Linked DNA regions of Kribbella solani. The protein of the gene in region 1 interacts with the protein of each later gene in a pairwise test. Links are inferred from orthologs where the notes say so. Each region holds a gene or a part of one and is shown on either strand. Other genes may lie near its edges.

Region 1 (6,101 bases):
CGCGCACCGAAGTACGGTCCGCCGGTCCCGCGTCGTGTCATCGGTCATGAATCCGGACCTCCAAGAGCCAGCCGGCCGCTGGTCTTCGACAGCCTGCCGGCTTGAGTGGTTGAACGTTCTCTAACGACTCAAACGACTGGGTCAGCCGATTGGTTCACCCCCGGCCGGATTGAACCGCCGTTTGAGGGTTTCCGCCTGGTGCCGGTACCGGCCCACGGTGGCGCTAGGGTTTCCTTCGGCAGCGTACCCACCGAGAGGCAGGGACTCGGTCCGCACCCGCCCTGGGGCCCGGCACACTGTACTGGTGGGAGAGGCATGAAATGACAGGCACGACCGACGACACGACAGTGATGCGGGTGATCGCCGACCTCGCGCCGATCTGGTTCCCGGGCTGCGTCGTCGACAGCGCGGAGCGGACGGTCGAGGTGGGCTGGGGCCGTGGCGCGCTGCAGATGTCCGCGGTCGTCGGGCTCCGCGAGATCATCGAGCGCTGTGACCAGGTGCCGCAGCAGCGGTGGGCCGAGCAGATCGAGGCCTGGTTGCGGGCGGTGGTCGCGGAAGGCGAGCTCGCCACCGAGGAGCACCGGTACGGCGACGTGGGCGAGCGCCAGCGTGCTTTGCTCGTGCAACGTGGTTGGTCGGCGCGGACGGCGGGTCCGGTCGCGGACACGTTGATTCCGTTCGGCGATCACTTCGAGGTGGTGGTGTTCGTCCGTACCGGGTCGGAGCTACGGCGGCTGACCGTCGTACGCCGCTCGATGCTCGGGCTGGGTGAGCCGGAGGTGCCGTCGCCGGTGCAGCTCAGTCTGGACGAGATCGCGGACCTACGGCCGGTCGACCACGACGGCATCTCGGTGCTGCACCGGGAGGACGATCCGCTGGTGTCGATGGCGATCGTCGACCGGGAGGAGATCCTCACCCAGGCGTCGGTCGGGTTGGGCGTACTGGTTGGTGTGCCGCGGCTCAGCACGGTCGCGTTCTGCCCGGCGGACGCGGGCCAGGCGCTCGCGGATCGGTTGGCGCAGTACGTCGCCGACTCGTACCGCGGAGCGCCGGACCAGTGCAGCCCGGACCTCTTCTGGGTCCAAGGCGACCGGATGGTGCAAGTCCCGGTCACCCTGGCCAACCCGCCGCAGGCCGTCCTCCCCCCGTCCCTGCTCCCAACCCCGCGCCGGACCTGGCTCCGCCATCTCCTGCTTCAGCTCTTCCGCCGCTGACGCGGTGCACGGTCCGGCGACACCCAGCTAGCGAGCGACCCGCCTTCTCGGTGCTGCCTTCGTCGCGGGGGCTGACTTCTTGGCTGTCGTCTTCTTGACCGCGGCCTTCTTCGCGACAGCCTTCGTCGCCGATACCGCCTTCTTGGCAGGTGCCGCCTTCTTGGCCGGCGCCGTCTTCTTCGCGGCTGCCGTCTTCTTCGCGGGCCCGGTCGCGATGGCTGCGGCTGCCTGCTTCGCGCTCGGCTTCGCGGCGCGGCCCTTGAGGATCTCGGCCAGGAACGCACCGGTGTACGACGCGGGGCTGGCGGCGACCTCCTCCGGAGTACCCTCCGCGACCAGTGTCCCGCCGCGACGGCCACCGTCCGGGCCGAGGTCGATCAGCCAGTCGGCGGTCTTGATCACGTCCAGGTTGTGCTCGATCACCAGCACCGAGTTGCCCTTGTCGACCAGACCGCTCAGCACGCCGAGCAGCTTCCGGATGTCCTCGAAGTGCAGCCCGGTGGTCGGCTCGTCCAGCACATACACCGTACGGCCCGTGGACCGCCGCTGCAGCTCCGACGCCAGCTTGACCCGCTGCGCCTCACCACCGGACAGCGTCGGCGCCGGCTGACCGAGCCGGACGTACCCGAGCCCGACCTCCACCAGCGTGGTCAGATGTCGCGAGATCGCCGGGATCGCGGCGAAGAACTCCGACGCCTCCTCGATCGGCATGTCCAGCACGTCCGCGACGGTCTTGCCCTTGTAGTGCACCTCGAGCGTTTCGCGGTTGTACCGCGCGCCGTGGCAGACCTCGCACGGGACATACACGTCCGGCAGAAAGTTCATCTCGATCTTCAGCGTGCCGTCACCGGAGCACGCCTCGCACCGGCCGCCCTTCACGTTGAACGAGAAGCGCCCCTGCTGGTACCCACGAACCTTCGCCTCGGGAGTGTCCGCGAACAGCTTCCGGACGTGGTCCCAGACCCCGGTGTAGGTCGCCGGGTTCGACCGGGGTGTCCGGCCGATCGGCGACTGGTCGACGTGGATGACCTTGTCGACCAGCTCCATCCCGGAGATCTTGGTGTGCCGGCCGGGCACCGCCCGCGCGCCGTAGATCTGCCGCGCCAGCGACGTGTACAGGATGTCGTTCACCAGCGTGGACTTGCCGGAACCGGACACGCCGGTGACCGCGACGAACACCCCGAGCGGGATGGTCACGTCGATGTCCTTCAGGTTGTTCTGCCGCGCGCCGTACACGGTCAGCTCGCGGCCCTCGGTCAGCGGCCGGCGGATCGCCGGGATCGGGATCTCGCGGCGGCCCGACACGTACGCCCCGGTGATCGAGTCCGGGTGGTTGCGCAGGTCCTCGACGGTCCCGGACACGACCACCTGGCCGCCGTGCTCACCGGCGCCCGGGCCGATGTCGACCACCCAGTCGGCGTGGTCGATGGTGTCCTCGTCGTGCTCGACGACGATCAGCGTGTTGCCCAGCTCCTTCAGCCGGACCAGGGTCTCGATCAGCCGCCGGTTGTCACGCTGGTGCAGGCCGATCGACGGCTCGTCCAGCACGTACAGCACGCCGACCAGCCCGGAGCCGATCTGCGTCGCGAGCCGGATCCGCTGTGCCTCGCCGCCGGACAGCGAACCCGCCGGCCGGCTCAGCGCCAGGTAGTCCAGGCCGACGTCGAGCAGGAACTGCAGCCGCTCGCCGATCTCCTTCACCACCCGCTCGGCGATCTGCTTCTCCCGCGCCGATAGCTCCATCTGGACCAGGAACGCGTGCACCTCGTCGATCGACATCGCGCTGATCTCGGCGATGTTCTTCCCACCGAGCGTGACCGCCAGCGAGATCGGCTTCAGCCGCGCGCCGTTGCAGGCCAGGCACGGCACCTCGCGCATGTACTCCTCGAAGCGCTCCCGCCCGGTGTCGCTGGACGCCTCCGCGTGCCGGCGCTCGACGTACGGAATCACGCCCTCGAAGCTCGTGTAGTACGACCGCTCGCGGCCGTAGCGGTTCTGGTACGAGACGTGTACCTGCTTGTCGTGCCCGGTCAGCAGCGCCTTCTTCGCCTTCGCGGGCAGTTCCCCGAACGGCGTACTGGTCCGGAACTTCAGGTCCTTCGCCAGCGCCTCCAGCAACCGCTCGAAGTACTGGGTGACGTTCTGCCCCGACCAGGGCTGGATCGCGCCTTCGTCGAGCGACTTCGACGGGTCCGGAACCAGCAGCTCCGGGTCGACCTCCATCCGGGTACCCAGGCCGGCGCACGCCGGGCAGGCACCGTACGGCGAATTGAACGAGAACGACCGCGGCTCCAGCTCGTCGATCGCGAGCGGGTGATCGTTCGGGCAGGCGAGCTTCTCGGAGAACCGGCGCTCGCGGTGCGGATCGTTCGCCGGGAGGTCGACGAAGTCCAGCACGACCAGGCCACTGGCCAGGCCGAGCGCGGTCTCGACCGAGTCGGTCAGCCGCTGCTTCGCCGAGCCCTTCACCGCCAGCCGGTCGACGACCACGTCGATGCTGTGCTTCTTCTGCTTGTCCAGCTTCGGCGGCTCGGTCAGCTGGATCGTCTCGCCGTCGACCCGGGCCCGGGCGAAGCCCTGACCGGTCAGCTGGCGGAACAGGTCGACGTACTCACCCTTGCGGCCGCGGACCACCGGGGCCAGGACCTGGAACCGGGTGCCCTCGTCGAGCTCGAGGACCCGGTCGACGATCTGCTGCGGGGTCTGCCGGGCGATCGGCTCACCGCACTCCGGACAGTGCGGCCGGCCGGCCCGCGCGAACAGCAGCCGGAGGTAGTCGTACACCTCCGTGATCGTGCCGACGGTGGAGCGCGGGTTCCGCGAGGTGGACTTCTGGTCGATCGAGACGGCCGGTGACAGGCCCTCGATGAAGTCGACGTCGGGTTTGTCCATCTGGCCGAGGAACTGCCGCGCGTACGCCGACAGCGACTCCACGTACCGCCGCTGGCCCTCGGCGAAGATGGTGTCGAAGGCCAGGCTGGACTTCCCGGACCCGGACAGGCCGGTGAAGACGATCATGGCGTCCCGCGGCAGGTCGACCGAGACGTCCTTCAGGTTGTGCTCACGCGCTCCGCGCACGATCAGACGGTCAGACACAAGCTCACTCTCAGCGGTTCTCGTGGGGTATCCGGGTGGATCTCTGGCATGCCCGGTCATGCTAACGAGGCCCACCGACAAAAACTTCCGCCGACGGATCCGGCACCCGGCTTCGAAAGTATATTCGATCACCGCGACCGCTCTGGACCAGACATGACGCGCCGTCGCCGAGGTGCGAGGATCGTCGGAGTCACCGAACTCCAGGGGAGAAAACGCGATGTCCGAGTACCACGGAAACGCACACGTCGGCGGACCGGCTCAGACCCACGAGCTGGCCAAGTTGATGATCACCAAGGTCGCGGTCGGGCCGATGGACAACAACGCCTACCTGCTGCGTTGCCGGCAGACCGACGAACAGGTCCTGATCGACGCCGCGAACGAGGCGGACACGCTGCTCCAGCTGATCGGCGACGGCGGCCTGGCCCGGGTGATCACCACGCACCAGCACCAGGACCACTGGGAGGCGCTGGCCGAGGTGGTCGCGCGCACCGGCGCCACCACGGTCGCGGGCCGGCACGACGCCGACGGCATCCCGGTACCGACCGACCAGCTGGCCGACGACGGCGACCAGATCGCGGTCGGCCGGTGCAGCCTGCGGGTGATCCACATCAAGGGCCACACGCCCGGCTCGATCGCGCTCGTGTACGACGACCCCGACGGCGCGCCGCATGTGTTCACCGGCGACTCGCTGTTCCCTGGCGGCGTCGGCAACACCGATGGCGACAAGGAGCGTTTCACGTCGCTGATCGACGACGTCGAGACCAAGCTGTTCGGCACGCTGCCGGACGAGACCTGGGTGTACCCGGGCCACGGCTCCGACACCACCCTCGGCACCGAGCGCCCGCACGTCGCCGAGTGGCGCGAACGCGGCTGGTGACGACGGGACGGCAGCCCGGCGGCTTCGCCGAATACCAACCACGCGCCAACCGCCCGCAGCCGGGCATTCAAAACCAGCCGGCGGTGGAGCGGCCGCTGGGCGTGGAGCAGACGCTCGGCGTGGAGCGGTTGTCGGTTGAGGTGCGGGTGCGGGCGGGTGTGGGGGCGGATCTTGAGGCGTGTGCTGGGTTGATCGTCTCGCGGGCCGGTGGATCGGTTGCGGACCGGCGTACGCGCCTGGTGGCCGATCTGGAGGACCCGGAGCGGTACATCGCGGTGGCCGAGGTCGACGGCGAGGTGGTCGGGTACGGCGGGGTGATCCGCCACGACCTCTCCCCCGACGACCCGCCGGCCACCGCGCCGAGCGGCTACTACCTGATCGGCCTGATCGTGGCGCCGAACTGGCGGCGGCACGGCATCGGCGACGAGCTCACGAAAGACCGGCTGCGCTGGATCGCGGCACGCGCCGGTGCCGCGTACACCTTCGTCAACGTCGGCAACGGCGCGATCCTCGACCTCCACCAGAGGTTCAGGTTCACCGAGCTCACCCGCGACTTCACCTTTCCCGGCGCTCCGCTCCAGCCGGGCACGTGCGTACTGCTCCGGGCCGACCTCACCGATCAGTGAGCTCGGCCGGGTACGCGATCACGTCGACCAGCGCGTTGTTGCGGATCGCGGTGATCTCGGTCCGGCTGGCGATCGCGTCCTCGAACAGCTGACGTTGCAACGACTGCGCGTCCCGCAGCGGAACGCCGTCGACCGCAAGCACCAGATCCCCCGGCCGCAACCCCGCTGCCGCCGCCGGGCCGGCCGGGATCACCTCGACCACCCGGAGCGCCGTACGCTGCCCGAACCGTTCCGCGAGCGCCGGCCGCAGCGGCGCGGGCGTACTGACCAGGCCGAGGTACGCGC
Region 2 (5,399 bases), 850 kb from region 1 along the record:
TTTGACCGTGCGTAGGACTGGGGTGGGGCTGACCTGGGTGATGCCCGAGAGGGCGGCGATCTCGGTGGTCAGGTAGTGGTACAGACCGCCAGGTGAGTAGCTGCCGATCGCGGCGTAGAGCGATGTCGAACCAGTGGTCGCGGCCACGAAGGCGACCTCGGTGTGCTCCGCGAGGGCGCGGCCGGTCGCGTCGAGCCGATCGGGCCTCACCGCCAACCGCAGCATCGCGCGTGCGGGCAGCCCCATCAGGCGCGGATCGGCATCGATGTCGAAGCTGATCACACCATCAGCGACCAGCGCCCGCAGGCGACGGCGGACGGTCGGGCCGGACACGCCTCCAACGTTCGCCAAGTGGTCGACAGACGCCCGACCATCACTCCGCAGCTCCTCGTAGAGCCGCAGGTCAAGCCCTTCAAGCACGCCGTCACCACGGGGCGTACTGGAATCGGCGCCGGCAGCAGGTTGAGTTAGGGCGGCGATCTGGTCGGGGGTCAACGGGCCAGGTTTGGCGTACGGGGAGCCCGCGCCGCCGTAGAAGACGTGCAGGACCTCCGCGGCCTCGACGTCGATCACCTGACGAGTGCGTGGGAGTACTTCGAGAAGGAGCGGGCCCACGTCCGTGCCGTACACGGTGCATTCGATTTCGGTGCCGCCGGCGCAGAGGTTCACCCAACTGGTGTCGGGGCGGCGGGCGAGGGCGTCGGCGACCTCGCCCGCGGCGCTCGGCACGGCGCGTACCCGGAGCAGCCACTGCACCTCGCGAACCGGGCCGGCATGACGCAGCACCGTCACCCTCAGCGCGCCGCGCTGCCGCAGGCGCGCGTAGCGGCGGGCGACGGTCTGATCGGAGACGCCAAGAACCTCCCCCAACCGCCGGAACGGCGCCCGGGCGTCGAGGTGCAACGCCTGCAGCAGCGCCCGGTCGAGCTCGTCGTACGGATCAGTTGACGCGTTCACTCAGGACGGGAGTGGCTGTCAGGCGTGGGTGACGACCTCGACGTTGTTGCCGTCGGGGTCGCGGACGAAGACGGCGTAGTAGCCGGGGTGGTACTCCGGCCACTCCCTCGGGGCGTGCAGGACCTCGGCGCCGAGCGCGGTGACGGCCTCGTGCACCGTCTGCACCGTCGCGCGGTCCGGGGCGGTGAAGGCGAGGTGGATCTCGCGCTGCGTACCACCCGTCGTCTGCTTGCCGAGCCAGAGCTTCGGGTCGCCGTCCGGACCGGCCAGCCCGAGCGCGTCCCCGAAGTCCATCGCCACCGTGATGTCCAGCGCCCCGAGCAGAGTCTCGTAGAACCGCCGACTGGCAGCCAGGTCGTCGCACTGCAGCGATACGTGGTCGATCATCGCCTGTCCTTACTTCGCGCCGGCGTTGGTCATCTGGCGGAGCTCCTTCTTCAGCTCGGAGATCTCGTCCCGGAACCGGGCGGCGACCTCGAACTGGAGCTCCGCGGCCGCGTTGTGCATCTGGTCGGTCAACTGCTGGATCAGATCGGCCAGGTCGGACGACGGCAGGCCACCGGCCAGCTCCTTCGCCTTCTCACCGGCACGCGCCTTGCCACCACCCGGCACCGGCGCCTTGCCGCGCGACTGCGTCCGGCCGGAGCCGAGCAGCTCGGCGGTGTCCGCGTCCTCCCGCGCCAGCATGTCGGTGATGTCGGCGATCTTCTTCCGCAGCGGCTGCGGGTCGACCCCGTTCGCCTCGTTGTACGCGTTCTGCTTCGCGCGCCGGCGGTTCGTCTCGTCGATCGCCTGCTCCATCGACGGGGTGATCTTGTCCGCGTACATGAACACCTGACCGGACACGTTCCGGGCCGCTCGCCCGATGGTCTGGATCAGCGACCGCCCGGACCGCAGGAAGCCTTCCTTGTCCGCGTCCAGGATCGCGACCAGTGACACCTCCGGCAGGTCAAGACCCTCCCGCAGCAGGTTGATGCCGACCAGGACGTCGAACTCGCCCATCCGCAGCTCGCGCAGCAGCTCGACCCGGCGGAGCGTGTCCACCTCGCTGTGCAGGTACCTGGTCCGGATGCCCATCTCCAGCAGGTAGTCGGTCAGGTCCTCGGACATCTTCTTGGTCAGCGTGGTGACCAGGACCCGCTCGTTCCGCTCCACCCGGAGCCGGATCTCGTGGATCAGGTCGTCGATCTGGCCCTTGGTCGGCTTCACGATCACCTCGGGGTCGACCAGACCGGTCGGCCGGATGATCTGCTCCACGAACCCGTCGGACTTGTCCTGCTCGTACTGCCCCGGCGTCGCGGACAGGTACACGGTCTGCCCGATCCGCTCCAGGAACTCCTCCCAGCGCAGCGGCCGGTTGTCCATCGCGGACGGCAGCCGGAACCCGTGCTCGACCAGGGTCCGCTTCCGCGACATGTCGCCCTCGTACATCCCGCCGATCTGCGGGACGGTCACGTGCGACTCGTCGATGACCAGCAGGAAGTCCTCGGGGAAGTAGTCCAGCAGACAGTGCGGCGCGGTCCCGGGCTCGCGGCCGTCGGTGTGCCGGGAGTAGTTCTCGATCCCCGAACAGGTCCCGATCTGGCGCATCATCTCGATGTCGTACGTGGTCCGCATCCGGAGCCGCTGCGCCTCCAGCAGCTGCCCGTTGCGCTCCAGCTCGGCCAGCCGCTCCGCCAGCTCGGCCTCGATCGAGGTGATCGCCTTCTCCATCCGCTCCGGCGCGGTCACGTAGTGCGTGGCGGCGCCGATGTAGACCTCGTCCTCCTCGCTCAGCACCTCACCGGTCAACGGGTGCATCGTCATCACCCGCTCGATCTCGTCACCGAAGAACTCCACCCGGACGGCGAGCTCCTGGTACACCGGGAACACCTCGAGCGTGTCGCCGCGGACCCGGAAGGTGCCGCGGGTGCCGGCCAGGTCGTTGCGCGCGTACTGCACGCCGACCAGCTTCCGGAGCAGACCGTCACGGTCCATCTCGGTGCCGACCTTCACGTGGATCATCCGGTTCAGGTACTCGTCCGCGGAGCCCAGGCCGTAGATACAGGACACGGTCGCCACCACGACCACGTCCCGGCGGGTCAGCAGCGACCAGGTGGCGGAGTGCCGGAGCCGCTCCACCTCCTCGTTGATCGACGAGTCCTTCTCGATGTACGTGTCCGTCTGCGGCACGTACGCCTCGGGCTGGTAGTAGTCGTAGTACGAGACGAAGTACTCGACCGCGTTCTCCGGGAAGAAGTTGCGCAGCTCGTTCGCGAACTGGGCGGCGAGGGTCTTGTTCGGCTGCAGGATGAGCATCGGCCGCTGCACCCGCTCGGCCAGCCACGCCATCGTCGCGGTCTTGCCGGTACCGGTCGCGCCGAGCAGGACCACGTCCTGCTCGCCGGCGTTGATCCGCCGCTCCAGGTCCGCGATCGCGGTGGGCTGGTCGCCGGCCGGATCGAAGTCCGACACCACCTTCAGCGGGGCGACCATTCGCTGCAGCTCAGACACCTGTCTCATGTCCCCCACCGTACGACCTGGCACGGACATTTTTCGTCGCCCGCCCCACCGCCCCGGTCAGGCAGTTTCTGAAACCCCAGGTCAGAAGCTCTTCACGACCGAGTTGTTCATGTACTTCAGCTCGTTCACCCGGCGGTCGTACACCCGCGCCTCGAGCGCCGCGTCGGTCGCCGTCACGCGGTCGAACTGGTCCTGGTACGCGGTCACGAAGCCGCGCATCTTGATCTTGATCGTCTTGTTCTTCGGTGACACCCAGAGACCGTCGTACGACACCGCGTAACAGGACTTGATCTTCGGGTTGTCCGGCTTGCACTCGATCGTCTTGCCGATCCGGACGCCCTCGTAGCTGGACGTCTCGATGTCGGCCAGGTGCTCGGCGAACCCCTTGGCGTCGTACAGCGTGGTCTGCCGGACCCAGTAGTACCCGTCGATCAGGCCGCGGGAGTTGAACTGCTGCAGGATGTAGTTCTGGCCGGAGATCTTCGTGTCCGGTGACCGCAGCCAGCCCTTCGACGGCGTGAACCAGATCCCGTAGCCGACCTCGACGCCGACGTCGTTCGGGCCCTTGGAATCGTCCGGTGACGGAGTCGGCGACGGCGTGTACAGCGTGCCGGTCGGGTCCGGTGTCTGCTCCGCGGCGGGCTTGCCGTCCTTCCCGGTCACCAGCAGCACCACGCCACCGGCCACCAGCAGCACCGCGACGATCGCGCCGACCATGATGATCCAGGCCGTCCGGCTCGCCTTCTTCGGCTGCTGGTTCGGCGGCCGCATCGGACCCGGTCCCCAGCCGCCGGGCGCGCCCGGGCCGCCGGGAGCAGGGGCGGGCGGTGGGCCCGGCGCATGCGGACCGGGACCGTACTGCTGGCTCATAGCTGTTCCTCGCGGTAGTTCCGGTGGTACGTCACAGACTGTCGATCACGGACTTCTTCATCGTCGCCGCGTCCGCCTCGGCCTTCTGGGCGAAGTCGGTGCGGGTCCGGAAGTCGAGCGCGGTGACCACGTTGTCCTTGCGCCGGTACGCCTCGACCGTGCCCTTGACCTTCACGTCCGCACCGGACTTGTCCTTGGTCGTGGAGGTGTAGTCGATCGCGACGCACTCCACCAAGACGTCCTTGGGGCACGGCAGGTTCCGTACGTTGCCGAGCTGCGCGACCTCTTCCGCGGTCTCACCCTCGACGATGCCGAGCAGGTACGCCTGCGCGGTCACGTTCTGTTTCTGGCGGACCCAGTAGAACGCCCGCGGTTCCCCGTTCGGCGCGTAGGTGGCGACCTGCTTGCCCTTGGTCTCGGCGGTCACCAGGCTCCAGCCCTCGACCGGGACCAGCGACACGCCGAAACCGACCGCGAGCGCGTTCGGCGGCGGCTGGTACGACGACTTCGGCGCGGCCGGCGTCGACTGGGTACTCGGCGCCGGGTTCGGGCCGGCCTTGTCGTCGCCGCCGGACAGCAGGATCAGCGCGACCGCGACCAGCACCACGACGACCAGGCCGGCGCCGATCGGGATCAGGATCGGCGGGAACCGCGGCCCCTGCTTCGCCGCCGGCGGCCGGCGTAACGAAGGCGGGCCGACCTTCTCACCCCAGGCCGAACTCGTCTCGGTCGCCGGCCCCGGCGCCCCGCCGGGACCCGAAGGCCCGCCCGGACCCGGCGCCCCGCCCCGACCCCGGTTCCGGCCTCGACCTTGCCCAGCACCAGGGCCCTGGCCGGGACCGGGACCTTGGTCAGAAGCTTGGTCGGGCGGGTCGCCCCAGGGTGACGGTGGTGGCGGCACCTCGAGGTTCCAGGGTGACGGCGGCAGCTGTTCCGTCGGCTCGTTCGTCTGGTCCGGCTCCGGACCGGACGGACTGACCCACGGGTTGCCGCCGCCGGCGCCCTTGTCGCGCTTTCCGCTCACTGACTCTTGACCACCGACTGCAGCATCGCCGACGAGTCCGGCTCGA

The links. Proteins that work in one complex are often made in the same cells at the same time.
Region 2: the proteins of uvrA (region 1) and uvrB interact in binary tests that used the Escherichia coli proteins (3 or more experiments, as listed by UniProt). The link is inferred for Kribbella solani from one-to-one orthologs.

What each region holds. Positions count from the first base shown.
Region 1 is NZ_JACHNF010000001.1:1,549,010-1,555,110, reverse strand. What follows is about bases 1,045-4,708. They hold uvrA (excinuclease ABC subunit UvrA), read right to left. Parts: upstream 4,314-4,708; coding sequence 1,245-4,313; downstream 1,045-1,244. Other genes in these bases: HDA44_RS06790 (MBL fold metallo-hydrolase), read left to right, coding at 4,531-4,708; HDA44_RS06800 (hypothetical protein), read left to right, coding at 1,045-1,217. Also shown: HDA44_RS06805 (Rieske (2Fe-2S) protein), read right to left, coding at 1-48; more of HDA44_RS06800, read left to right, coding at 321-1,044; more of HDA44_RS06790, read left to right, coding at 4,709-5,190; HDA44_RS06785 (GNAT family N-acetyltransferase), read left to right, coding at 5,274-5,816; HDA44_RS06780 (S1C family serine protease), read right to left, coding at 5,803-6,101. UniProt on the Escherichia coli protein: The UvrABC repair system catalyzes the recognition and processing of DNA lesions. UvrA is an ATPase and a DNA-binding protein. A damage recognition complex composed of 2 UvrA and 2 UvrB subunits scans DNA for abnormalities.
Region 2 is NZ_JACHNF010000001.1:2,398,607-2,404,005, forward strand. Bases 907-3,868 are described here. They hold uvrB (excinuclease ABC subunit UvrB), read right to left. Parts: upstream 3,460-3,868; coding sequence 1,354-3,459; downstream 907-1,353. Other genes in these bases: HDA44_RS38480 (AsnC family transcriptional regulator), read right to left, coding at 907-957; HDA44_RS10790 (VOC family protein), read right to left, coding at 976-1,344; HDA44_RS10800 (flagellar basal body-associated FliL family protein), read right to left, coding at 3,541-3,868. In the rest of the region: more of HDA44_RS38480, read right to left, coding at 1-906; more of HDA44_RS10800, read right to left, coding at 3,869-4,329; HDA44_RS10805 (hypothetical protein), read right to left, coding at 4,361-5,353; HDA44_RS10810 (hypothetical protein), read right to left, coding at 5,350-5,399. UniProt on the Escherichia coli protein: The UvrABC repair system catalyzes the recognition and processing of DNA lesions. A damage recognition complex composed of 2 UvrA and 2 UvrB subunits scans DNA for abnormalities.